Regions from separate parts of the Staphylococcus pseudintermedius genome, predicted to be linked through region 3. Evidence: a T-box and tRNA genes for the amino acid it is inferred to sense, from the RefSeq annotation. Region 3 holds a T-box; the other regions hold tRNA genes.
The links. The T-box of region 3 lies ahead of P3U61_RS05505 (valine--tRNA ligase). A T-box ahead of a tRNA ligase gene usually reads a tRNA of that ligase, here a tRNA-Val.
Positions count from the first base shown of each region.

Region 1: it has a tRNA-Val gene. The T-box ahead of P3U61_RS05505 (valine--tRNA ligase) is inferred to sense a tRNA for this amino acid. The anticodon was not compared.
Region 2: it has a tRNA-Val gene. The T-box ahead of P3U61_RS05505 (valine--tRNA ligase) is inferred to sense a tRNA for this amino acid. The anticodon was not compared.

Region 1 covers NZ_CP120150.1:728,465-736,824, reverse strand. The annotation lists gene glmM (phosphoglucosamine mutase) at 1-1,354, opposite strand, end outside; gene P3U61_RS03295 (CdaR family protein) at 1,382-2,314, opposite strand; gene cdaA (diadenylate cyclase CdaA) at 2,315-3,121, opposite strand; gene rocF (arginase) at 3,353-4,258, opposite strand; tRNA gene P3U61_RS03280 (tRNA-Lys) at 4,636-4,708, opposite strand; tRNA gene P3U61_RS03275 (tRNA-Gln) at 4,712-4,786, opposite strand; tRNA gene P3U61_RS03270 (tRNA-Tyr) at 4,791-4,874, opposite strand; tRNA gene P3U61_RS03265 (tRNA-Val) at 4,895-4,970, opposite strand; tRNA gene P3U61_RS03260 (tRNA-Glu) at 4,980-5,051, opposite strand; tRNA gene P3U61_RS03255 (tRNA-Asn) at 5,053-5,127, opposite strand; rRNA gene rrf (5S ribosomal RNA) at 5,137-5,251, opposite strand; rRNA gene P3U61_RS03245 (23S ribosomal RNA) at 5,330-8,251, opposite strand.
Region 2 covers NZ_CP120150.1:2,319,772-2,328,131, reverse strand. The annotation lists gene dusB (tRNA dihydrouridine synthase DusB) at 1-237, shown strand, start outside; gene lysS (lysine--tRNA ligase) at 260-1,747, shown strand; rRNA gene rrf (5S ribosomal RNA) at 2,159-2,273, shown strand; tRNA gene P3U61_RS11055 (tRNA-Val) at 2,283-2,358, shown strand; tRNA gene P3U61_RS11050 (tRNA-Thr) at 2,361-2,436, shown strand; tRNA gene P3U61_RS11045 (tRNA-Lys) at 2,443-2,518, shown strand; tRNA gene P3U61_RS11040 (tRNA-Gly) at 2,534-2,608, shown strand; tRNA gene P3U61_RS11035 (tRNA-Leu) at 2,617-2,705, shown strand; tRNA gene P3U61_RS11030 (tRNA-Arg) at 2,717-2,793, shown strand; tRNA gene P3U61_RS11025 (tRNA-Pro) at 2,803-2,876, shown strand; tRNA gene P3U61_RS11020 (tRNA-Ala) at 2,894-2,969, shown strand; rRNA gene P3U61_RS11015 (16S ribosomal RNA) at 3,103-4,654, shown strand; rRNA gene P3U61_RS11010 (23S ribosomal RNA) at 5,047-7,968, shown strand; rRNA gene rrf (5S ribosomal RNA) at 8,050-8,164, shown strand.
Region 3 covers NZ_CP120150.1:1,161,433-1,169,792, forward strand. The annotation lists gene P3U61_RS05480 (uroporphyrinogen-III synthase) at 1-294, shown strand, start outside; gene hemB (porphobilinogen synthase) at 294-1,271, shown strand; gene hemL (glutamate-1-semialdehyde 2,1-aminomutase) at 1,335-2,573, shown strand; gene P3U61_RS05495 (AbrB family transcriptional regulator) at 2,832-3,914, shown strand; gene P3U61_RS05500 (DNA-3-methyladenine glycosylase I) at 3,999-4,547, opposite strand; T-box leader at 4,606-4,828, shown strand; gene P3U61_RS05505 (valine--tRNA ligase) at 4,867-7,497, shown strand; gene P3U61_RS05510 (bifunctional folylpolyglutamate synthase/dihydrofolate synthase) at 7,509-8,360, shown strand, end outside.

The DNA.
Region 1 (8,360 bases), 430 kb from region 3:
AAGCGTCTAAGCCCATTTTTTCTTCTACTACTTTTGCAATACGTTCTGCAAAGCCATGTGCATCTTCGTCAGTTTTAGCTTCTACCATGACACGTACGAGTGGTTCTGTACCTGATGGGCGAACTAAAATTCGACCTTCACCATTCATTTCTGCTTCAACTTCATCCATTACAGCTTTGACGTCTTGATTGTCTTCTACGCCATATTTATCCGTTACACGAACATTCACAAGTGATTGCGGATATTTCTTCATTTGACCTGCAAGTTCACTCAACTTTTTACCTGAACGTTTCACAACTGCTGCCAAATGTACACCAGTTAATAAACCGTCCCCTGTTGTATTGTAATCCATCATAACGATATGACCTGATTGCTCGCCACCTAAATTGTAGTGACCACGACGCATTTCTTCCACAACATAGCGATCACCGACTTTTGTTTTATCAGATTGAATACCTTCTGCTTCTAATGCTTTGTAGAAACCTAAGTTACTCATCACTGTTGACACAATCATATTATCGTTCAATTCTTGATTTTTCGCCATCTCTTGTCCGATAACAAACATAATTTGATCACCATCGACAATTTGACCTTTTTCATCGACTGCGATTAATCGGTCACCATCACCATCAAATGCTAAGCCAAAGTCACATTCATTATCGACGACTTTTTGTGCTAACGCTTGTGGGTGTGTCGAACCTGTCTCATCATTAATATTGTAACCATCTGGATTACAGCCAATTGTCACTGTATCTGCTTCAAGGTCACCGAATAAAAATGGTGCTAGTGCTGCTGTTGAACCGTGTGCACCGTCTAATGCAATTTTTAAGCCTTCTAAATTCACTTCGATAGTTGATTTTAAATAACTTAAATATTTTTGTGCGCCTTCGAAATAATCCGATGTGTGCACAATATCTTTACCTGTTGGACGTGGTAAATCAGGATTTTCTTGATCCAATAATGCCTCAATTTCATTCTCTTGCGCATCTGACAATTTGAAGCCATCTGAACCAAAGAACTTAATACCATTATCCGCAACAGGGTTATGTGAAGCTGAAATCATCACACCTAACTCTGCACCCATTTCTCTTGTTAAATAAGCCACACCTGGAGTAGAAATGACACCTAAACGCATGACTTCAGCACCAATAGAAACTAAACCTGCAATTAATGCATGTTCTAACATGTCACCTGAAACACGTGTATCTTTACCTACAAGGACACGTGGATGTTTTTTATCTTCGTTATGTGCTAAAACATATCCCCCATAACGACCTAACTTGAAAGCGAGCTCAGGTGTGAGTTCTTTGTTCGCAACGCCTCTTACACCATCTGTCCCAAAATATTTACCCATAAATCAAATCTCCTTTTATTTCATTCATCATTCTACATTTATTTTTGCTTTTAATTTTTCTGGTGATGTTTTCGTCACATTTTTCGGTAAGTCTAGCTTTACTTCCCGTTCTGTATCAGATGAAACACCTTTCACATCAATTTCACCACTAATTTCATTGATCTTCTCTAAATCATGACGGTTTCCAAATATTTCTATCGCATCTGACTCCAGATCAATACTCGATATATTGATACCATCTGCAGGGGTTCCTTTTGTCGACACGTCTAATTTAACTTTTTTGGAATAAGGTTCCACTTCTGCAGTTAAATCAACTGTCGGATGATCGACTTGCACATCCAGTTTATTCATGTTCTTATCAAAAACTGAAATATTCGCTTCTCCCGTGGTCTTTTCTGAAATATTGTTCTCATTACGGAAACTTGCTTTCACAAATGCGATGCGGTCTAATTGTGCCTTGCCCCCTGTGATTTTTACCGTATCTGGTGACACCGATGTATCTGTAATCTTGAAATTGGGATCAATCACATATGGACTCACATTCGGCTCAATATGATATGTTCTCGTTTCCTTTTTCTCAACTGAGACTGTGACATCTTTCGGATAAACACGATAGTTAATATCTTTATCTAAGCCACGCACTTGGAAGTCTAGCGAATATTCACCTAGTTGAATGTTTGACGCATCTAACACAACTTTAAAATCTTCTGTTTTTTGTGCGCGTAACACTTTAGATTGCGGTCCATTCAACTCGACATCAACCGTATCAGGCGCGCCAGAGATATAAAGACTTTTATCGTTGTTAATCACTTCAACCGGTGCATTTTTAATCGTTTTATTCCCATCATTGGAAACACTGTCTGTATTAAACGAATCACCGAGCACGTGATTGACTGATAAAAATAAGAGCAATGCTAAAATGAAAGCAGTAAAACGTAAGCCCCATTTTGATTCTAACATCTAATTCACACCTTTCTTTCCAAAGTGTGAGCCAAACCAATGCTCTGTTAATAGTTCTTCAAACACTTCAGGTGATATATCTTTTCTCAATTTCCCATCAAATGTGACAGAAACTGATCCCGTCTCTTCAGACACAACGACGGTAAAGGCATCAGAAACTTCTGAAATTCCAACTGCTGCACGATGACGTGTGCCGAGACTTTTCGCGATTTTCGGACTATCTGACAACGGTAAATAACTGGCCGCTGTTGCAATTTTGTCACCTTGAATAATCATCGCGCCATCATGTAATGGCGTGTTCGGAATAAAGACGTTCGTCAATAATTCTTGTGAAATGTCAGAATGCATCGGTATACCCGTTTCGATGTAATCCTGTAAACCGGTTTCTTTTTCAAAGACAATTAACGCACCTATCCGTCGCTTGGCCATATACTGCACGGCTTTAGAGACTGAATCCACTAATTTGGGCACTTCTACTGTAGACGTCGTGGCATAGCGTTTGAACAAGCTCCCTCTCCCAAGTTGTTCTAACGCACGTCTAATTTCAGGTTGGAAAATTACAATAATGGCTAAGAACCCCCATTGTAATACCAAATCAAAAAGTCTCGAAGTCGTTGTCAGTTGTAAGTATTCACTGATTGCTTTCCCTACAAGTATAAATAATATCCCTTTTAATAATTGAATTGCTTTCGTCCCTTTAAAGACTGTAATCAGTAAATAAATGACATACCATACAATTAATAAATCTAGAATACCTGTGATGACCTCAAGCGTGCTTAAATTTTCAAAGAGGTGTGAAATTTGCATAGTATCTCCTCCGGTAATCTATTCCCATGTTCCTTATTATACCAATGTTCATAAGCGTTTGTCATATCAGAGTAAAAATAAATCACTTTTAAATATTTCATTCGATATATTCAATCGTTTTATGTAAAATAGGATGAATTCAACTGAACAACAAATCAAAAACGAGATAAAGATGACATACTTGCGCCTTACCTCGTTTCAATATTTAACATTCATATTTTAAATGATACTTTATAACAATGTTTCGCCAAAAAATGAACCTAACAGAGCAACGGCTTGTTCTGCAGTATGATTTTCTACATCTAAAAGTGGATTCACTTCAACAATATCCATTGATGTAATCATGCCGGATTGATTGAGTAATTCTAATGCATAATGACTCTCACGATAGGTTAAGCCACCTGAAACTTTCGTACCTGTACCCGGTGTTTCATTAGGATCTAAAGCATCGACATCTAATGATAAATGCACACCATCAGTCTTATCTTTTAAATATGCAATACTTTCTTCAATGACTGAACGAATACCCCGCTCATCAATATCAGCCATCGTATATGTACGAATTTGATGTTTCTTAATATATTCACGTTCACCAAAATCTAAATCACGCATACCGATTAGCACAATATTTTCTGGTTTCACTTTAGGTGCAAAGCCACCAAGTTGAACGAGCTTTTCATCCCCTTCACCCGCCAAAATACGTAATGGCATCCCGTGCATATTACCGGATGGCGATTCTTCTGGTACATTCAGATCACCATGTGCGTCATACCAAATGACACCTAAGTGATCATAATGCTCTGCAACACCCGAGATCGAACCAATAGCTAACGAATGGTCACCCCCTAAAATAACGGGGAAATGTTGTTGACGAATACTGTCCGACACTTTTTCCTTTAATGATTTTGAGAAAGCGAGAATCTCTTCATAATTTTGTAAACCCTCTTGTTGAGACATGAATTTCTCAATATCCACAGGAGGAACGTCAACGTTCCCTGTGTCAATGACCTCATGACCGATACGTTTTAAACGAGGTAACACCCCAGCATATCGAATAGCATCTGGCCCCAAATTAACACCTAGCTTTTTCTGCCCAAATGTAGTGGGTGCACCGATGAGTTCTATAATTTTATTCATTTGTTGTCTCCCCTTTTTTTAATGATTCATTTAACAATGTCTGCATCTCAATTGCCCCTTTAAATCAATTGAATATGCATACAATTTCAGAATAGTTGTTTAGACCGTTGAATTCAAGTGCTGTAATTATGTAGAAGTCGTATAGGATTTAACTATATGTGCTTTAATGAATTTTTATAACTATAAACTATGTGTACGACGATTGGATATGAATGAAACTGTAGATTTTATTCATTTTAAATTTTGTTAGAAAAAGAGCACCGAGCTGAGCGGTGTTCGAGATGCACGTACTGGATGTGGCGTTGCTAATAGCAGGAGGAGAAAAGGGCTAGAACCCAAAATAAAAACCCTATCCCATTTGGAATAAGGTTTGAAAGTGAGCCATAGAGGATTCGAACCTCTGACCCTCTGATTAAAAGTCAGATGCTCTACCAACTGAGCTAATGGCTCTTATGGCTGGGCTAGCTGGATTCGAACCAGCGAGTGACGGAGTCAAAGTCCGTTGCCTTACCGCTTGGCTATAGCCCATCGATGGTGGAGGGGGGCAGATTCGAACTGCCGAACCCGAAGGAGCGGATTTACAGTCCGCCGCGTTTAGCCACTTCGCTACCCCTCCGATATGTATGCAATTAAAAATGGTGGAGAATGACGGGTTCGAACCGCCGACCCTCTGCTTGTAAGGCAGATGCTCTCCCAGCTGAGCTAATTCTCCATATATCAATGACCCCTACGGGACTCGAACCCGTGTTACCGCCGTGAAAGGGCGGTGTCTTAACCGCTTGACCAAGGGGCCATGGCTCCACAGGTAGGACTCGAACCTACGACCGATCGGTTAACAGCCGATAGCTCTACCACTGAGCTACTGTGGATCAATCTTAACCTGGCACCGTCCTACTCTCGCGGAACGTAAGTCCGACTACCATCGGCGCTAAAGAGCTTAACTTCTGTGTTCGGCATGGGAACAGGTGTGACCTCTTTGCCATTGGCACCAGATTAAGTTGTTGAATGTTATACATTCAAAACTAGATAGTAAGTATATTTATCACAAGCATTACCTTATGAACAATTATGTTGATTAAGTCTTCGATCGATTAGTATTCGTCAGCTCCACGTATCGCTACGCTTCCACCTCGAACCTATTCACCTCATCATCTTTGAGGGATCTTATAACCGAAGTTGGGAAATCTCATCTCGAGGGGGGCTTCATGCTTAGATGCTTTCAGCACTTATCCCGTCCATACATAGCTACCCAGCTATGCCGTTGGCACGACAACTGGTACACCAGAGGTATGTCCATCCCGGTCCTCTCGTACTAAGGACAGCTCCTCTCAAATTTCCTACGCCCACGACGGATAGGGACCGAACTGTCTCACGACGTTCTGAACCCAGCTCGCGTACCGCTTTAATGGGCGAACAGCCCAACCCTTGGGACCGACTACAGCCCCAGGATGCGATGAGCCGACATCGAGGTGCCAAACCTCCCCGTCGATGTGAACTCTTGGGGGAGATAAGCCTGTTATCCCCGGGGTAGCTTTTATCCGTTGAGCGATGGCCCTTCCATGCGGAACCACCGGATCACTAAGTCCGTCTTTCGACCCTGCTCGACTTGTAGGTCTCGCAGTCAAGCTCCCTTATGCCTTTACACTCTATGAATGATTTCCAACCATTCTGAGGGAACCTTTGAGCGCCTCCGTTACTCTTTAGGAGGCGACCGCCCCAGTCAAACTGCCCGCCTGACACTGTCTCCCAGCACGATAAGTGCTGCGGGTTAGAAATCCAATACAATTAGGGTAGTATCCCACCAATGCCTCCACGTAAGCTAGCGCTCACGCTTCTAAGGCTCCTACCTATCCTGTACAAACTGTACCGAATTTCAATATCAGGCTACAGTAAAGCTCCACGGGGTCTTTCCGTCCTGTCGCGGGTAACCGGCATCTTCACCGGTACTATGATTTCACCGAGTCTCTCGTTGAGACAGTGCCCAAATCGTTACGCCTTTCGTGCGGGTCGGAACTTACCCGACAAGGAATTTCGCTACCTTAGGACCGTTATAGTTACGGCCGCCGTTTACTGGGGCTTCGATTCGTAGCTTCGCTTGCGCTAACCACTCCTCTTAACCTTCCAGCACCGGGCAGGCGTCAGCCCCTATACGTCACCTTACGGTTTAGCAGAGACCTGTGTTTTTGATAAACAGTCGCTTGGGCCTATTCACTGCGGCTCTTCGAAGCGTGAACCTCAAAGAGCACCCCTTCTCCCGAAGTTACGGGGTCATTTTGCCGAGTTCCTTAACGAGAGTTCGCTCGCTCACCTTAGAATTCTCATCTTGACTACCTGTGTCGGTTTGCGGTACGGGCACCGTTATTCTAGCTAGAGGCTTTTCTCGGCAGTGTGAAATCAACGACTCGAGGAACAAGTTCCTCTCCCCATCACAGCTCAATCTTAAGAGTGCCGGATTTGCCTAACACTCAATCTCACTGCTTGGACGTGCACTCCAACAGCACGCTTCGCCTATCCTACTGCGTCCCCCCATCGCTTAAAACGAATAATGGTGGTACAGGAATATCAACCTGTTATCCATCGCCTACGCCTGTCGGCCTCAGCTTAGGACCCGACTAACCCAGAGCGGACGAGCCTTCCTCTGGAAACCTTAGTCAATCGGTGGACGGGATTCTCACCCGTCTTTCGCTACTCACACCGGCATTCTCACTTCTAAGCGCTCCACATGTCCTTGCGATCATGCTTCAACGCCCTTAGAACGCTCTCCTACCATTGTCCAAAGGACAATCCACAGCTTCGGTAATATGTTTAGCCCCGGTACATTTTCGGCGCAGTGTCACTCGACTAGTGAGCTATTACGCACTCTTTAAATGATGGCTGCTTCTAAGCCAACATCCTAGTTGTCTGGGCAACGCCACATCCTTTTCCACTTAACATATATTTTGGGACCTTAGCTGGTGGTCTGGGCTGTTTCCCTTTCGAATATGGACCTTATCACCCACATTCTGACTCCCAAGTTAAATTATTTGGCATTCGGAGTTTGTCTGAATTCGGTAACCCGAGAGGGGCCCCTCGTCCAAACAGTGCTCTACCTCCAATAATCATCACTTGAGGCTAGCCCTAAAGCTATTTCGGAGAGAACCAGCTATCTCCAAGTTCGATTGGAATTTCTCCGCTACCCTCAGTTCATCCGCTCACTTTTCAACGTAAGTCGGTTCGGTCCTCCATTCAGTGTTACCTGAACTTCAACCTGACCAAGGGTAGATCACCTGGTTTCGGGTCTACGACCAAATACTCATTCGCCCTATTCAGACTCGCTTTCGCTACGGCTCCACATTTTCTGCTTAACCTTGCATCAGATCGTAACTCGCCGGTTCATTCTACAAAAGGCACGCCATCACCCATTAACGGGCTCTGACTACTTGTAAGCACACGGTTTCAAGTTCTCTTTCACTCCCCTTCCGGGGTACTTTTCACCTTTCCCTCACGGTACTGGTTCACTATCGGTCACTAGAGAGTATTTAGCCTTAGGAGATGGTCCTCCCAGATTCCGACGGAATTTCACGTGCTCCGTCGTACTCAGGATCCACTCAAGAGAGAATTCGCTTTCGACTACAGGATTATTACCTTCTCTGATTAACCTTTCCAGGTTATTCGTCTAACAAATTCTTTTGTAACTCCGTACAGAGTGTCCTACAACCCCAATAAGCAAGCTTATTGGTTTGGGCTCTTCCCGTTTCGCTCGCCGCTACTCAGGGAATCGATTTTTCTTTCTCTTCCTCCGGGTACTAAGATGTTTCAGTTCTCCGGGTCTGCCTTCTTGCATGCTATGTATTCACATGCAGATAACACGACATAACTCGTGCTGGGTTTCCCCATTCGGAAATCTCTGGATCAAAGCTTACTTACAGCTCCCCAAAGCATATCGTCGTTAGTAACGTCCTTCGTCGGCTTCTAGTGCCAAGGCATCCACCGTGCGCCCTTAATAACTTAATCTATATGATATTTTGGCAAACGTTCGCATTCGGCTTCATCACTTCACATTCACTCAGTTACTTACGTGCAGTAAGCGCCTTCGCTCATGCTTGTGATTCATAGACTGACA
Region 2 (8,360 bases), 1.2 Mb from region 3:
CAAATCGACGAAAAAATTGAGATTGCTTTATTACACTTGAATCGTCTCGTAGATTTAAAAGGTGAAAAAGTGGGCGTTATGGAAATGCGCAAACACGCGTCATGGTACCTTAAAGGTGTCAGAGGCAATGGTAAAGCGCGTAAAGCATTAAACCAGGCAGAAACCTTAGCCGAAATGACTGAGATTTTAACAGAATTCCGTGATGAACAAATGGAAAAACAAAAAATAGAGGCATAAGAAGCGAAAAGGAGAGGTAAGCATGACAGAAGAATTGAATGACCAAATGCAGGTCCGTCGACAAAAATTACAAGAATTAAGAGACTTAGGGATTGATCCATTCGGTGAGAAGTTTGAGCGTACTGGAACTGCGGAAACGTTAAAAGCTCAATGGGATCAATACGCAAAAGAAGAACTTGCTGAAAAAGAAACGGAAAGTCATACGGTAATTGCAGGTCGTATTATGACAAAACGTGGTAAAGGTAAAGCAGGATTTGCGCACGTTCAAGATTTATCGGGTCAAATTCAAATTTATGTACGTAAAGACCAAGTGGGTGACGCACAATTTGGTATTTGGAATACTGCAGACTTAGGTGATATTGTCGGCGTTGAAGGTATTATGTTTAAAACAAATACTGGAGAATTATCAGTAAAAGCGAAGTCATTCAAACTTTTATCTAAAGCGTTACGTCCATTACCGGACAAACATCACGGTTTACAAGATATTGAACAACGCTACCGTCAACGTTATCTTGACTTAATTACCAACGAAGAAAGCACGCAAACATTTATTAATCGTAGCCGTATTCTTCAAGAAATGCGTAATTACCTTAATGAAAAAGGGTTTTTAGAAGTGGAAACACCAATGATGCATCAAATCGCAGGGGGTGCTGCAGCGAAGCCATTCGTGACACACCACAACGCATTGGATGCAACACTTTACATGCGTATTGCCATCGAACTACACCTTAAACGTTTAATCGTAGGTGGTTTGGAGAAAGTATATGAAATCGGACGTGTATTCCGTAACGAAGGTGTTTCTACACGTCATAACCCAGAATTTACGATGATTGAATTGTATGAAGCGTATGCAGATTACAAAGATATTATGTCATTAACTGAAGAATTAGTTGCACACATCGCTCGTCGCGTATTAGGTACAACTTCAGTTCAGTACGGTGATGAAACAATTAATTTAGAACCACAATGGCGTAGATTACACATGGTCGATGCCGTTAAAGAAGCGACAGGTGTAGACTTTTATGAAGTGAAATCAGACAAAGAAGCACACGAATTAGCGAAAGCACATGGTATTGAAGTAGATGATAATATGAAGTATGGTCACATTCTAAATGAATTTTTCGAACAAAAAGTAGAAGAAACTTTAATTCAACCGACATTCATTTATGGTCATCCAATTGAAATCTCTCCTTTAGCTAAGAAGAACCCTGAAGATCCACGTTTCACTGATCGCTTTGAGTTGTTTATTGTAGGTCGCGAACATGCGAATGCGTTCACAGAATTAAATGACCCAATCGATCAACGTCAACGCTTTGAAGCACAATTAGTAGAAAAAGAGCAAGGTAACGACGAAGCACATGAAATGGATGAGGATTTCATTGAGGCATTAGAATACGGTATGCCGCCAACAGGTGGATTAGGTATCGGTATTGACCGCCTCGTGATGTTATTAACGAATTCTCCATCTATTCGTGACGTGTTATTATTCCCATATATGCGCCAAAAATAAGATGTATTATTAATCGCTTGTACATTGTCTATTCAGTGTACAGGCGTTTTTTAGCTTTAGTAAAGGAGAAAAGGATGAACACGAGGGACACTTCATATTGCGATGTGTAGAGGAGAGAATACTATGATGCATGGTGAATGGATATGGCGAGACTAGGTTGGTTTCACATGTGGTGGGCACAGAAATGGTCATGCAAATCGGTTTGAATTTATTTTAAAAAAAGGTGTTAAAAAGTGTTGACTTTGAAAAGATAATTGAGTATTATATAAAAGTCGTCAAATTGAACGGCAAAACAAATTTAAAATGTTTGTAAAAAACTTAAACAAAGTGTAAAATTAACTATTGAAAAGTATTTGCAAAACATGTATTATAAAAAGGTAGCCGATAAGCTACTTAATAAAATAATTATTGTCTGGTGACAATGGCAAAGAGGTCACACCTGTTCCCATGCCGAACACAGAAGTTAAGCTCTTTAGCGCCGATGGTAGTCGGACTTACGTTCCGCGAGAGTAGGACGTTGCCAGGCATTACATATGGAGAATTAGCTCAGCTGGGAGAGCATCTGCCTTACAAGCAGAGGGTCGGCGGTTCGATCCCGTCATTCTCCACCATTGCCGGCCTAGCTCAATTGGTAGAGCAACTGACTTGTAATCAGTAGGTTGGGGGTTCAAGTCCTCTGGCCGGCACCATTTTATGAGCCATTAGCTCAGTTGGTAGAGCATCTGACTTTTAATCAGAGGGTCAGAGGTTCGAATCCTCTATGGCTCACCATTCGAATACTATTGAGCAGAAGTAGTTCAGCGGTAGAATACGACCTTGCCAAGGTCGGGGTCGCGGGTTCGAATCCCGTCTTCTGCTCCATTATTTTTGCCGGGGTGGCGGAACTGGCAGACGCACAGGACTTAAAATCCTGCGGTGAGAGATCACCGTACCGGTTCGATTCCGGTCCTCGGCACCATCTTTAATTATGCGCCCGTAGCTCAATTGGATAGAGCGTTTGACTACGGATCAAAAGGTTATGGGTTCGACTCCTATCGGGCGCGCCATCTTAATAACGGGAAGTAGCTCAGCTTGGTAGAGCACTTGGTTTGGGACCAAGGGGTCGCAGGTTCAAATCCTGTCTTCCCGACTTCTGTAAAATAACATGGGGGCTTAGCTCAGCTGGGAGAGCGCCTGCTTTGCACGCAGGAGGTCAGCGGTTCGATCCCGCTAGTCTCCACCATTATATATTTGAAATGAACATTGAAAACTGAATGACAATATGTCAACGTTAATTCCAATAATTTGAGTACTTCAAAAGTACTTTCGAGAGTGATTGACTTAAACAATCAACGAGCTATATCAAGCTTACTTCTTTTATGGAGAGTTTGATCCTGGCTCAGGATGAACGCTGGCGGCGTGCCTAATACATGCAAGTCGAGCGAACAGATAAGGAGCTTGCTCCTTTGACGTTAGCGGCGGACGGGTGAGTAACACGTGGGTAACCTACCTATAAGACTGGAATAACTCCGGGAAACCGGGGCTAATGCCGGATAACATGTTGAACCGCATGGTTCTACAGTGAAAGACGGTCTTGCTGTCACTTATAGATGGACCCGCGCCGTATTAGCTAGTTGGTGGGGTAACGGCCTACCAAGGCGACGATACGTAGCCGACCTGAGAGGGTGATCGGCCACACTGGAACTGAGACACGGTCCAGACTCCTACGGGAGGCAGCAGTAGGGAATCTTCCGCAATGGGCGAAAGCCTGACGGAGCAACGCCGCGTGAGTGATGAAGGTCTTCGGATCGTAAAGCTCTGTTGTTAGGGAAGAACAAATGTGTAAGTAACTGTGCACATCTTGACGGTACCTAACCAGAAAGCCACGGCTAACTACGTGCCAGCAGCCGCGGTAATACGTAGGTGGCAAGCGTTATCCGGAATTATTGGGCGTAAAGCGCGCGTAGGCGGTTTTTTAAGTCTGATGTGAAAGCCCACGGCTCAACCGTGGAGGGTCATTGGAAACTGGAAAACTTGAGTGCAGAAGAGGAAAGTGGAATTCCATGTGTAGCGGTGAAATGCGCAGAGATATGGAGGAACACCAGTGGCGAAGGCGGCTTTCTGGTCTGCAACTGACGCTGATGTGCGAAAGCGTGGGGATCAAACAGGATTAGATACCCTGGTAGTCCACGCCGTAAACGATGAGTGCTAAGTGTTAGGGGGTTTCCGCCCCTTAGTGCTGCAGCTAACGCATTAAGCACTCCGCCTGGGGAGTACGGTCGCAAGACTGAAACTCAAAGGAATTGACGGGGACCCGCACAAGCGGTGGAGCATGTGGTTTAATTCGAAGCAACGCGAAGAACCTTACCAAATCTTGACATCCTTTGACCGCTCTAGAGATAGAGTTTTCCTCTTCGGAGGACAAAGTGACAGGTGGTGCATGGTTGTCGTCAGCTCGTGTCGTGAGATGTTGGGTTAAGTCCCGCAACGAGCGCAACCCTTGAACTTAGTTGCCATCATTCAGTTGGGCACTCTAAGTTGACTGCCGGTGACAAACCGGAGGAAGGTGGGGATGACGTCAAATCATCATGCCCCTTATGATTTGGGCTACACACGTGCTACAATGGACAATACAAAGGGCAGCGAAACCGCGAGGTCAAGCAAATCCCATAAAGTTGTTCTCAGTTCGGATTGTAGTCTGCAACTCGACTACATGAAGCTGGAATCGCTAGTAATCGTAGATCAGCATGCTACGGTGAATACGTTCCCGGGTCTTGTACACACCGCCCGTCACACCACGAGAGTTTGTAACACCCGAAGCCGGTGGAGTAACCATTTTGGAGCTAGCCGTCGAAGGTGGGACAAATGATTGGGGTGAAGTCGTAACAAGGTAGCCGTATCGGAAGGTGCGGCTGGATCACCTCCTTTCTAAGGATAATATACGGAATATCACCATCAGGTGATAAGCGAATTAACGTGACATATTGTATTCAGTTTTGAATGCTCATTCATTTGAGGGTTCAGAATGATTTGTACATTGAAAACTAGATAAGTAAGTATAGATTTTACCAAGCAAAACCGAGTGACAAGCGTTTAAAAGCTTGAAACAAAAAATTATCGCTAGTCGTCAAATGACGACTCACATAATTAATAACTGGTGATTTTGGAAAAAATTGTATTTCGGTAGACGACATGATGTTTTGAAAACGTTTGTCAGTCTATGAATCACAAGCATGAGCGAAGGCGCTTACTGCGCGTAAGTAACTGAGTGAATGTGAAGTGATGAAGCCGAATGCGAACGTTTGCCAAAATATCATATAGATTAAGTTATTAAGGGCGCACGGTGGATGCCTTGGCACTAGAAGCCGACGAAGGACGTTACTAACGACGATATGCTTTGGGGAGCTGTAAGTAAGCTTTGATCCAGAGATTTCTGAATGGGGAAACCCAGCACGAGTTATGTCGTGTTATCTGCATGTGAATACATAGCATGCAAGAAGGCAGACCCGGAGAACTGAAACATCTTAGTACCCGGAGGAAGAGAAAGAAAAATCGATTCCCTGAGTAGCGGCGAGCGAAACGGGAAGAGCCCAAACCAATAAGCTTGCTTATTGGGGTTGTAGGACACTCTGTACGGAGTTACAAAAGAATTTGTTAGACGAATAACCTGGAAAGGTTAATCATAGAAGGTAATAATCCTGTAGTCGAAAACGAATTCTCTCTTGAGTGGATCCTGAGTACGACGGAGCACGTGAAATTCCGTCGGAATCTGGGAGGACCATCTCCTAAGGCTAAATACTCTCTAGTGACCGATAGTGAACCAGTACCGTGAGGGAAAGGTGAAAAGTACCCCGGAAGGGGAGTGAAAGAGAACTTGAAACCGTGTGCTTACAAGTAGTCAGAGCCCGTTAATGGGTGATGGCGTGCCTTTTGTAGAATGAACCGGCGAGTTACGATCTGATGCAAGGTTAAGCAGAAAATGTGGAGCCGTAGCGAAAGCGAGTCTGAATAGGGCGAATGAGTATTTGGTCGTAGACCCGAAACCAGGTGATCTACCCTTGGTCAGGTTGAAGTTCAGGTAACACTGAATGGAGGACCGAACCGACTTACGTTGAAAAGTGAGCGGATGAACTGAGGGTAGCGGAGAAATTCCAATCGAACTTGGAGATAGCTGGTTCTCTCCGAAATAGCTTTAGGGCTAGCCTCAAGTGATGATTATTGGAGGTAGAGCACTGTTTGGACGAGGGGCCCCTCTCGGGTTACCGAATTCAGACAAACTCCGAATGCCAAATAATTTAACTTGGGAGTCAGAATGTGGGTGATAAGGTCCATATTCGAAAGGGAAACAGCCCAGACCACCAGCTAAGGTCCCAAAATATATGTTAAGTGGAAAAGGATGTGGCGTTGCCCAGACAACTAGGATGTTGGCTTAGAAGCAGCCATCATTTAAAGAGTGCGTAATAGCTCACTAGTCGAGTGACACTGCGCCGAAAATGTACCGGGGCTAAACATATTACCGAAGCTGTGGATTGTCCATTGGACAATGGTAGGAGAGCGTTCTAAGGGCGTTGAAGCATGATCGCAAGGACATGTGGAGCGCTTAGAAGTGAGAATGCCGGTGTGAGTAGCGAAAGACGGGTGAGAATCCCGTCCACCGATTGACTAAGGTTTCCAGAGGAAGGCTCGTCCGCTCTGGGTTAGTCGGGTCCTAAGCTGAGGCCGACAGGCGTAGGCGATGGATAACAGGTTGATATTCCTGTACCACCATTATTCGTTTTAAGCGATGGGGGGACGCAGTAGGATAGGCGAAGCGTGCTGTTGGAGTGCACGTCCAAGCAGTGAGATTGAGTGTTAGGCAAATCCGGCACTCTTAAGATTGAGCTGTGATGGGGAGAGGAACTTGTTCCTCGAGTCGTTGATTTCACACTGCCGAGAAAAGCCTCTAGCTAGAATAACGGTGCCCGTACCGCAAACCGACACAGGTAGTCAAGATGAGAATTCTAAGGTGAGCGAGCGAACTCTCGTTAAGGAACTCGGCAAAATGACCCCGTAACTTCGGGAGAAGGGGTGCTCTTTGAGGTTCACGCTTCGAAGAGCCGCAGTGAATAGGCCCAAGCGACTGTTTATCAAAAACACAGGTCTCTGCTAAACCGTAAGGTGACGTATAGGGGCTGACGCCTGCCCGGTGCTGGAAGGTTAAGAGGAGTGGTTAGCGCAAGCGAAGCTACGAATCGAAGCCCCAGTAAACGGCGGCCGTAACTATAACGGTCCTAAGGTAGCGAAATTCCTTGTCGGGTAAGTTCCGACCCGCACGAAAGGCGTAACGATTTGGGCACTGTCTCAACGAGAGACTCGGTGAAATCATAGTACCGGTGAAGATGCCGGTTACCCGCGACAGGACGGAAAGACCCCGTGGAGCTTTACTGTAGCCTGATATTGAAATTCGGTACAGTTTGTACAGGATAGGTAGGAGCCTTAGAAGCGTGAGCGCTAGCTTACGTGGAGGCATTGGTGGGATACTACCCTAATTGTATTGGATTTCTAACCCGCAGCACTTATCGTGCTGGGAGACAGTGTCAGGCGGGCAGTTTGACTGGGGCGGTCGCCTCCTAAAGAGTAACGGAGGCGCTCAAAGGTTCCCTCAGAATGGTTGGAAATCATTCATAGAGTGTAAAGGCATAAGGGAGCTTGACTGCGAGACCTACAAGTCGAGCAGGGTCGAAAGACGGACTTAGTGATCCGGTGGTTCCGCATGGAAGGGCCATCGCTCAACGGATAAAAGCTACCCCGGGGATAACAGGCTTATCTCCCCCAAGAGTTCACATCGACGGGGAGGTTTGGCACCTCGATGTCGGCTCATCGCATCCTGGGGCTGTAGTCGGTCCCAAGGGTTGGGCTGTTCGCCCATTAAAGCGGTACGCGAGCTGGGTTCAGAACGTCGTGAGACAGTTCGGTCCCTATCCGTCGTGGGCGTAGGAAATTTGAGAGGAGCTGTCCTTAGTACGAGAGGACCGGGATGGACATACCTCTGGTGTACCAGTTGTCGTGCCAACGGCATAGCTGGGTAGCTATGTATGGACGGGATAAGTGCTGAAAGCATCTAAGCATGAAGCCCCCCTCGAGATGAGATTTCCCAACTTCGGTTATAAGATCCCTCAAAGATGATGAGGTGAATAGGTTCGAGGTGGAAGCGTAGCGATACGTGGAGCTGACGAATACTAATCGATCGAAGACTTAATCAATATAATTGTTCATAAGGTAATGCTTGTGATAAATATACTTACTATCTAGTTTTGAATGTATAACATTCAATCATATTTTTGTTTGGTGACTATGGCAAAGAGGTCACACCTGTTCCCATGCCGAACACAGAAGTTAAGCTCTTTAGCGCCGATGGTAGTCGGACTTACGTTCCGCGAGAGTAGGACGTTGCCAAGCAAAACTTTTATCATGACCAAGCGGTCATTTTTTCTTGGGAAAATTAGAAAAAATAATAAAAGTTGTTGACTTTTTAACAAGAACTATGTATAATTAATTCTTGTCGAGTCGAAAAAGAAATGACATGAACATTGAAAACTGAATGACAATATGTCAACGTTAATTCCAATAATTTGAGTACTTCAAAAGTACTTTC
Region 3 (8,360 bases):
CGTGGTTTCAATGTTGAAAAAATTGATTTGTATACTTCATGTTTTTTATTGGAAAATGTGAAAGAAGCCAAAGCACGTATCGAAACAGGTCAAGTGGATGCATTGACGTTTGCGAGTGCTTCTGCTGTCAAGGCGTTTTTTCACGATGATACGTCTTTAAATTTCGACTCGTATTATGCAATTGGTCAACAAACAGCACGACAGATTCAAGATTACGGCTATTCATGTTCTATTGCTGACATTCAAACTTTAGAATCAATGGTGACAAAAATTTTAGAAGAGAGGGTTCAATAATGCAATTCGATAGACATAGACGATTACGTTCATCAAAAGTGATGCGTGATATGGTAAGAGAAACACATGTGAGAAAAGAAGATTTGATTTATCCTATTTTTGTTGTAGAGAAAGATGATGTCAAAGCAGAAATCAAATCATTACCAGGCGTATATCAAATCAGCTTAAACCTACTACATGAAGAATTGAAAGCGGCATATGATTTAGGGATTCGTGCCATTATGTTCTTTGGAATTCCGAATGAAAAAGATGCATGTGGGACCGGCGCATTTATTGAAGATGGCATCATTCAAAAAGCAACACGTTTGGCAAAGTCCATGTATAATGATTTATTAATTCTTGCCGATACATGTTTATGTGAATATACGGATCATGGTCATTGTGGTGTGATTGACACACATACACATGATGTCGATAATGATAAAACATTGCCTTTACTTGTTCAAACAGCTGTTTCTCAAGTGAAGGCGGGCGCAGATATTATTGCTCCTAGTAATATGATGGATGGATTTGTGGCAGCAATTCGCCAAGGTTTAGATGAAGCAGGATACTACCATATTCCAATTATGAGTTACGGGATTAAATATGCGTCAAGCTTCTTCGGCCCATTCCGTGATGCAGCGGAATCCGCACCATCATTTGGTGATAGAAAAACGTATCAAATGGACCCAGCGAACCGTCTTGAAGCGTTACGAGAGTTAGAATCTGATCTTAACGAAGGGGCAGATATGATGATTGTCAAGCCAGCGTTAAGTTATCTTGATATTATTCGTGATGTACGTAACAATAGCAACGTACCGATTATTGCTTATAATGTGAGTGGTGAGTACAGCATGACAAAAGCAGCAGCATTAAATGGTTGGATAGATGAAGAAAAAGTTGTGATGGAGCAAATGATTTCTATGAAACGCGCAGGAGCAGATATGATCATCACTTACTTTGCGAAAGACATTTGTCAATATTTAGATCAACAATAATAGGAGGCGGCAATATTGCGTTATAACGAATCAATTAAAGCATTTGAAAAAGCAGAACAACTGATGCCTGGAGGTGTGAACAGCCCTGTACGTGCATTTAAATCAGTAGACACACCAGCGATTTTTATGTCACGTGGTGAAGGAAGCCGTATTTATGATATTGACGGAAATGAATATATCGACTATGTGCTCAGTTGGGGACCGCTTATTTTAGGTCATCGTGATTCTAAAGTAATTGAAGCGATTCATGATGTTGTCGAACGTGGTACAAGCTTTGGCGCATCAACATTAGAAGAAAACCGTTTGGCTGAATTAGTGATTGAACGTGTGCCTTCCATTGAAAAAGTGCGGATGGTGTCATCAGGAACAGAGGCAACATTAGATACATTACGATTAGCACGTGGTTATACTGGCAAAAATAAAATCATTAAATTTGAAGGTAACTATCACGGTCATAGTGATTCGTTATTAATTAAAGCCGGCTCAGGAGTTGCAACGTTAGGTTTGCCAGATTCACCTGGTGTTCCAGAAGGTACGGCGAAAAATACAATTACGGTGCCTTATAACGATCTTGAAGCGGTGAAATACGCATTTGAAGAGTTTGGTGATGATATCGCAGCGGTCATTGTAGAGCCAGTCTCAGGAAACATGGGTGTCGTACCACCGATTAACAACTTCTTACAAGGGTTACGCGACATTACGAAAGAAAATGACGCTTTACTTATTTTTGATGAAGTGATGACAGGTTTTCGCGTAGGTTACAATTGTGCACAAGGCTACTTTAACGTCATTCCTGATTTAACGTGTCTAGGCAAAGTGATTGGCGGCGGTCTACCTGTTGGTGCTTTCGGTGGGCGTAAAGAAATTATGGATCATATTGCACCAAGCGGCGATATTTATCAAGCAGGTACATTATCAGGTAATCCGCTTGCAATGACGAGTGGTTATATGACTTTAAGCCAATTAACACCAGAAAGCTATGATTACTTTAATGAACTTGGTGATATGTTAGAAGAAGGTTTAACTGAAATCTTCGCCAAACATCAAGTGCCGTTAACAGTAAATCGAGCAGGTTCGATGATTGGATTCTTCTTAAATGAAGGGCCAGTCACAAACTTTAAAGAGGCAAATCAATCTGATCTAGAATTATTTGGTCAATTGTATCGTGAACTTGCTGAACAAGGTATTTTCTTGCCACCATCACAATTTGAAGGTATGTTTTTATCGACAGCACATACAAAAGAAGACATTGAAAAAACATTGCATGCTTTCGATGTTGCGTTAGAACGTCTCGGAAAATAATTAAATACAACTTAGATGAGGTGGGGATTGATGTGGTCCCGACCTCTTTTTTTCTAATGGTGTAAATTTGAAGCCTACTATCATACGTTTTTTGTATGCTAGTGATCATCATTTATCGCAATTCTAGCGTATGAGTTTTACGAATTGCATGTTCAATAGAAAAGCGTATAATATATGGTTGCTATGAGTGGAGTGAGGTCATACCGCAACTGTGTTAACCGTACTCCTCATTGTGATGAAAAATTAGGAGGCGAGGCCATGGTACAAAATAAAATGTTCAATAATTTACTTGTACTCGTCATTGCGATTTTGTTTGGTTGGCTCTTGTTTGCATTGCATATCATGTTGCCATGGATGTTCGGGCCCATTTTGGCAAGTATTTTTGTCGTAAAAGTACTAAAACGCGATGTTCAATGGCCGCTTTGGTTGAGTGAACTGGGTTTAATTATGCTCGGAGTTCAAATAGGGACTTCATTTACAAGAAGCGTGACAAGTGATATTAAAGATGATTGGCTCGCAATTGTTTTAGTGAGTGTCCTCATATTATTGTTAGCACTTGTCGTCTCCATTGGTTTTAGAAAAATTGCACATGTCAATCGTGAAACGGCAATTTTAAGCGTCATCCCAGGGGCGTTGAGTCAGATGATTGTAATGGCTGAAGAAAATAAAAAAGCAGACATCCTTGTCGTGAGTCTGACACAAACGTCACGTGTCATTTTTGTCGTGTTATTAGTGCCATTAATATCATTTTTCTTTAAAACTGATCATTCGAATCGTGTCACTGAAGCAAATGTACAATATTTAACAGATGTTTTAACGATACAACATATTGTAATCATTGCTTTAGGGATTGCAGTCGTTTATATACTGATGAAGTGGATCCATTTCCCTACAAAAATGTTGATGGCACCTATTGTTGTGTTAGTCATATGGAATTTTGTAACGAACCTTACATTCACACTTGATGCACCTATTATTGCAGGTGCGCAAATTATTTATATGATTCGTGTCGGTATTCAAATTGCGCATTTAACCGATCAATTAAAAGGGAGAATTGCAGTAGCAATTGCTTATCAAAATGTCATGCTCATTTTTGGAGCGTTAGCAATGGTTTATCTTGTACAATTCATTAACCATGCTTCTATTGATGAATTATTCCTCGGCGCGGCACCAGGTGGGATGAGTCAAATCGTCTTAGTCGCATTGGATATCGGAGCGGACGTTGCGATGATTTCAAGTTATCATATTTTCCGTATATTCTTTATTTTATTTTTAATAGCACCATTAGTCAGTGTGTATTTAAAATGTTTAGAGCGTAACAATAAAAATGATTTCAATTAAGGGCTTGGATAATGTCACGTCCAAGTCCTTTTATATTGCGCAATGTTATTGATGGGTATGTGAAATAGATTGATCTAATATGGTTTAGCGGTTGGGACATGATACTAAATGGCTGTTATAAAGGCCGGCAGCTTCCATAAATGAAAATGTAGTAACAGGACCAATAAATTTAAAACCATATTTTTTTAATGCTTTTGATAATGTTATAGCTGTATCATTGACGGTGATGCGTTCTTCTACAGATTGATATTTAAAATCAATCGGTGCCCCATCGACAAATGACCATAAAAACGAACTGAAACTATCGTAATCTTGTTCAATTTGAATATAACCTTTCGCTTGTGCGACGATGGCTTCTAATTTTGGACGATGATGTACGATATTTGGAAATACCATTAATGCATCAATATCTTCATCACGCATTTGTGCAATTTGATGGGGATCAAAATGATGAAATGCTTGTTGATAGGCTTCTTTCTTTTTTAAAATCGTTAACCAAGAAAGTCCCGCATGTTGTGATTCTAAGGCTAACAACTCAAATAAAGCGCGTGAATCATAGAGTGGTTTGCCCCAGCAGTGATCGTGATAATCGAGATAAAGTGGATCTTTTGTACCAAATGCACATGGGTTCACGTTTTCATTCCTCCTTGTATTGACTTCATTGTCGTTTCAGTATACTATAAGAATGAAATTAAAAATAGTGTTAGGGAAGAGTATGTTATTCGCTTTTTATAGAGAGTGCATGGGAGCTGGAAATGCATAAAAGTTATAACTGAAGGTAGCCCGTTTTGAACTTTAATTGAACTAAGAGTAGGTTAAAGCGTGTCATGAGCGTTAATCATAAGAGAGCAGTAGTGTAGAGATTTGTTTGCACTATTGAATATAGGTGGTACCGCGGAACATCCGTCCTATTTTGGACAGGTGTTTTTTTATTTTAATGGAGGGATTTTTAATGGAAATGAAACCGAAGTATAACCCGCAAGAAGTTGAAGCGGGTCGATATCAAAAATGGCTAGACCAAGAACTTTTTAAACCAAGTGATCATTCAGATAAACCTACATATACTATTGTGATTCCACCACCGAATGTGACAGGAAAGTTGCATTTAGGTCACGCGTGGGATACGACATTACAAGACATTTTAACACGTATGAAACGTATGCAAGGCTATGAAACGCTTTACTTGCCAGGCATGGACCATGCAGGTATCGCAACTCAAGCGAAAGTAGAAGCGAAAATGAGAGAAGAAGGTATCTCTCGTCATGATATTGGTCGTGAAAAGTTCCTTGAAAAGGCATGGGAATGGAAAGAAGAATATGCGTCATTTATTCGCCAACAATGGGCAAAGTTAGGTCTAGGTTTAGACTATTCTAGAGAGCGCTTTACATTGGATTCAGGATTAAGTCAAGCTGTCCGTAAAGTCTTTGTTGATATGTATAACAAAGGATTGATTTATCGTGGCGAACGTATCATTAACTGGGATCCAGCTGCGAGAACCGCACTTTCTGATATTGAAGTTGTTCACGAAGACGTCAATGGCAAGTTTTATCATTTTAAATATCCGTTTGCTGACGGTGAAGGCTACATGGAAATTGCTACGACACGTCCTGAAACGATGTTAGGAGATACTGCGATTGTCGTGAATCCAGATGATGAACGTTACCAAGATGTTATCGGTAAGACTGTGATTTTACCTGTCGTTGGTCGTGAATTACCGATTATTGCAGATGACTATGTCGATAAAGAATTTGGTAGTGGTGCAATGAAAGTAACACCTGCACATGACCCGAATGACTTTGAAATAGGGAATCGTCATAATTTAGAACGTATTGTTGTCATGGATGAAGCAGGGCGCATGAATGCTGAAGCGGGCAAATATGAAGGCATGGATCGTTTTGAATGCCGTAAACAGCTCGTTAAAGACTTGTTAGAAGAAGGTTTAGTTATTAAAATCGATGACCATGTCCATTCGGTAGGCCACTCTGAACGTTCGGGCGCTGTTGTTGAGCCATACTTATCAACACAATGGTTCGTTAAAATGGCTCCACTAGCAGAACAAGCTTTAAATAATCAAAAAACAAATGGCCGCATCGAATTTGTACCACCGCGTTTTGAAAAGACATTTAATCGTTGGATGGAAGAAATCCGTGACTGGACAATTTCGAGACAGCTTTGGTGGGGGCATCAAATTCCAGCGTGGTACCATAATGAAACTGGAGAGCTTTATGTAGGCGAAGAAGCACCTGTAGATATTGAGAATTGGACACAAGATGAAGACGTGCTAGATACGTGGTTCTCTAGTGCATTATGGCCGTTTTCAACTCTTGGTTGGCCAAATGAAGACGCAGCAGACTATCAACGTTTTTATCCAACGAATGTGTTAGTAACAGGCTACGACATTATTTTCTTCTGGGTTGCGCGTATGATTTTCCAAGGTTTAGAATTCACAGGTCAAAAACCATTTAACGACGTATTATTACATGGTTTAGTCCGTGCTGAAGATGGTCGTAAAATGAGTAAATCATTAGGTAATGGTGTGGACCCAATGGACGTCATTGATCAATATGGTGCCGACAGCTTACGTTATTTCTTGGCAACAGGGTCTTCACCAGGTCACGATTTACGTTATTCAACAGAAAAAGTAGAGTCTGTTTGGAACTTTATTAATAAAATTTGGAATGCCGCGCGTTTTAGTTTGATGAATATTGGTGACTCATTCAAATTTGAAGATATTAATTTATCGAGCGATTTATCAGTTGCAGATCAATGGATATTAACACGTTTGAATGAAACGATTGACACTGTCACACAGCTGAGCGACAAGTATGAATTTGGCGAAGTGGGACGCGTATTGTATAATTTTATTTGGGATGAGTTCTGCGACTGGTACATTGAAATGAGTAAAATTCCAATGAACGGTGACGATGAGGTTCAGAAAAACGTTACACGCTCTGTACTTAGTTATGCTTTAGATCGTATTATGCGTCTATTACATCCATTTATGCCGTTTGTCACTGAACACATTTGGCAAAATTTACCGCATGAAGGTGAATCTATCGTGACAAGTGCATGGCCAACAGTGGATGCATCGCTCGTGTTTGAAGAAAGTAAAGATGTGATGGAACAATTAGTTGAAATCATTAAAGCAGTACGTCAATCGCGTTTAGAAGTGAATACACCACTATCTAAAGAAATTCCAATTAAAATTCAAGCTAAAAATGAAACGATCCAACAATTATTGAAGACGAATCAACATTATTTGGAACGTTTCTGTAATCCAAGTACGCTTGAAATAGAAACACAAATCGACATTCCTGATAAAGCGATGACAACAGTCGTTGCTGCTGGTGAAGTCATTTTACCTATTGAAGGTTTGATTGATATGGACAAGGAATTAGAACGTCTAGAGAAAGATTTACAAAAATGGCAAAAAGAGTTAGATCGTGTTAATAAGAAATTATCAAACGAGAATTTTGTGAATAAAGCACCTGAGCACGTCATTAATGAAGAAAAAGAAAAGCAAGTGAAATATCAAGAGAAATATGATGGTGTCAAGGCGAGAATTGAACAATTAAAAGCGTAGGAGTCTTAGTTATGAATTATCTAGACAGTTTATATTGGATACACGAAAGAACAAAATTCGGCATTAAACCAGGTGTAAAACGTATGGAATGGATGCTCGATAAACTTGGTAATCCACAACAGAATATCCAAGCTATTCATGTCGGTGGGACGAATGGTAAAGGTTCTACGGTTGTTTATTTACGTGAAGCTTTACTCAAAAATGATTATCAAGTGGGTACTTTTACGTCTCCATATATCGAAACATTTAATGAACGAATCAGTTTAAATGGTTTACCAATTACAAACGAAGATATAGTAGCGCTAGTGGCTCGTGTGAAACCTGTCAGTGAAATGATGGAAGAACAAACTGAGTTAGGAGTTGCGACCGAATTTGAGATCATTACAACAATGATGTATCTCTATTTCGGCGAGCTTCATCCAGTTGATATCGTTATCGTTGAGGCAGGTCTAGGTGTCAAAAATGATTCTACAAATGTGATACAGCCATTGATGAGTATTTTGACGAGTATCGGTTTAGATCATACGGACATTCTCGGTCAAACGTATCTAGACATTGCTAAAGATAAAGCGGCAATTATTAAACCGCATACGCCAATTGTTTACGCTGTTAAAAATGAAGAAGCATTGAAGTATTTTAGAGATATCGCTGAACGATTAGATGCGAAAGCTTTAGAATTCGATCGTGATATTTTTATCAAATCAGAAGACGATGAATTTACATATCGTTATAAAGATTACGAATTAGAGAACTTAGCATTACACATGGTCGGCGAACACCAAAAGGAAAATGCAGCACTTGCAATTACTGCGTTAATTGAGTTGTATGAGCAAGAAAAAATTCAATTAGACTTCAACAAAATG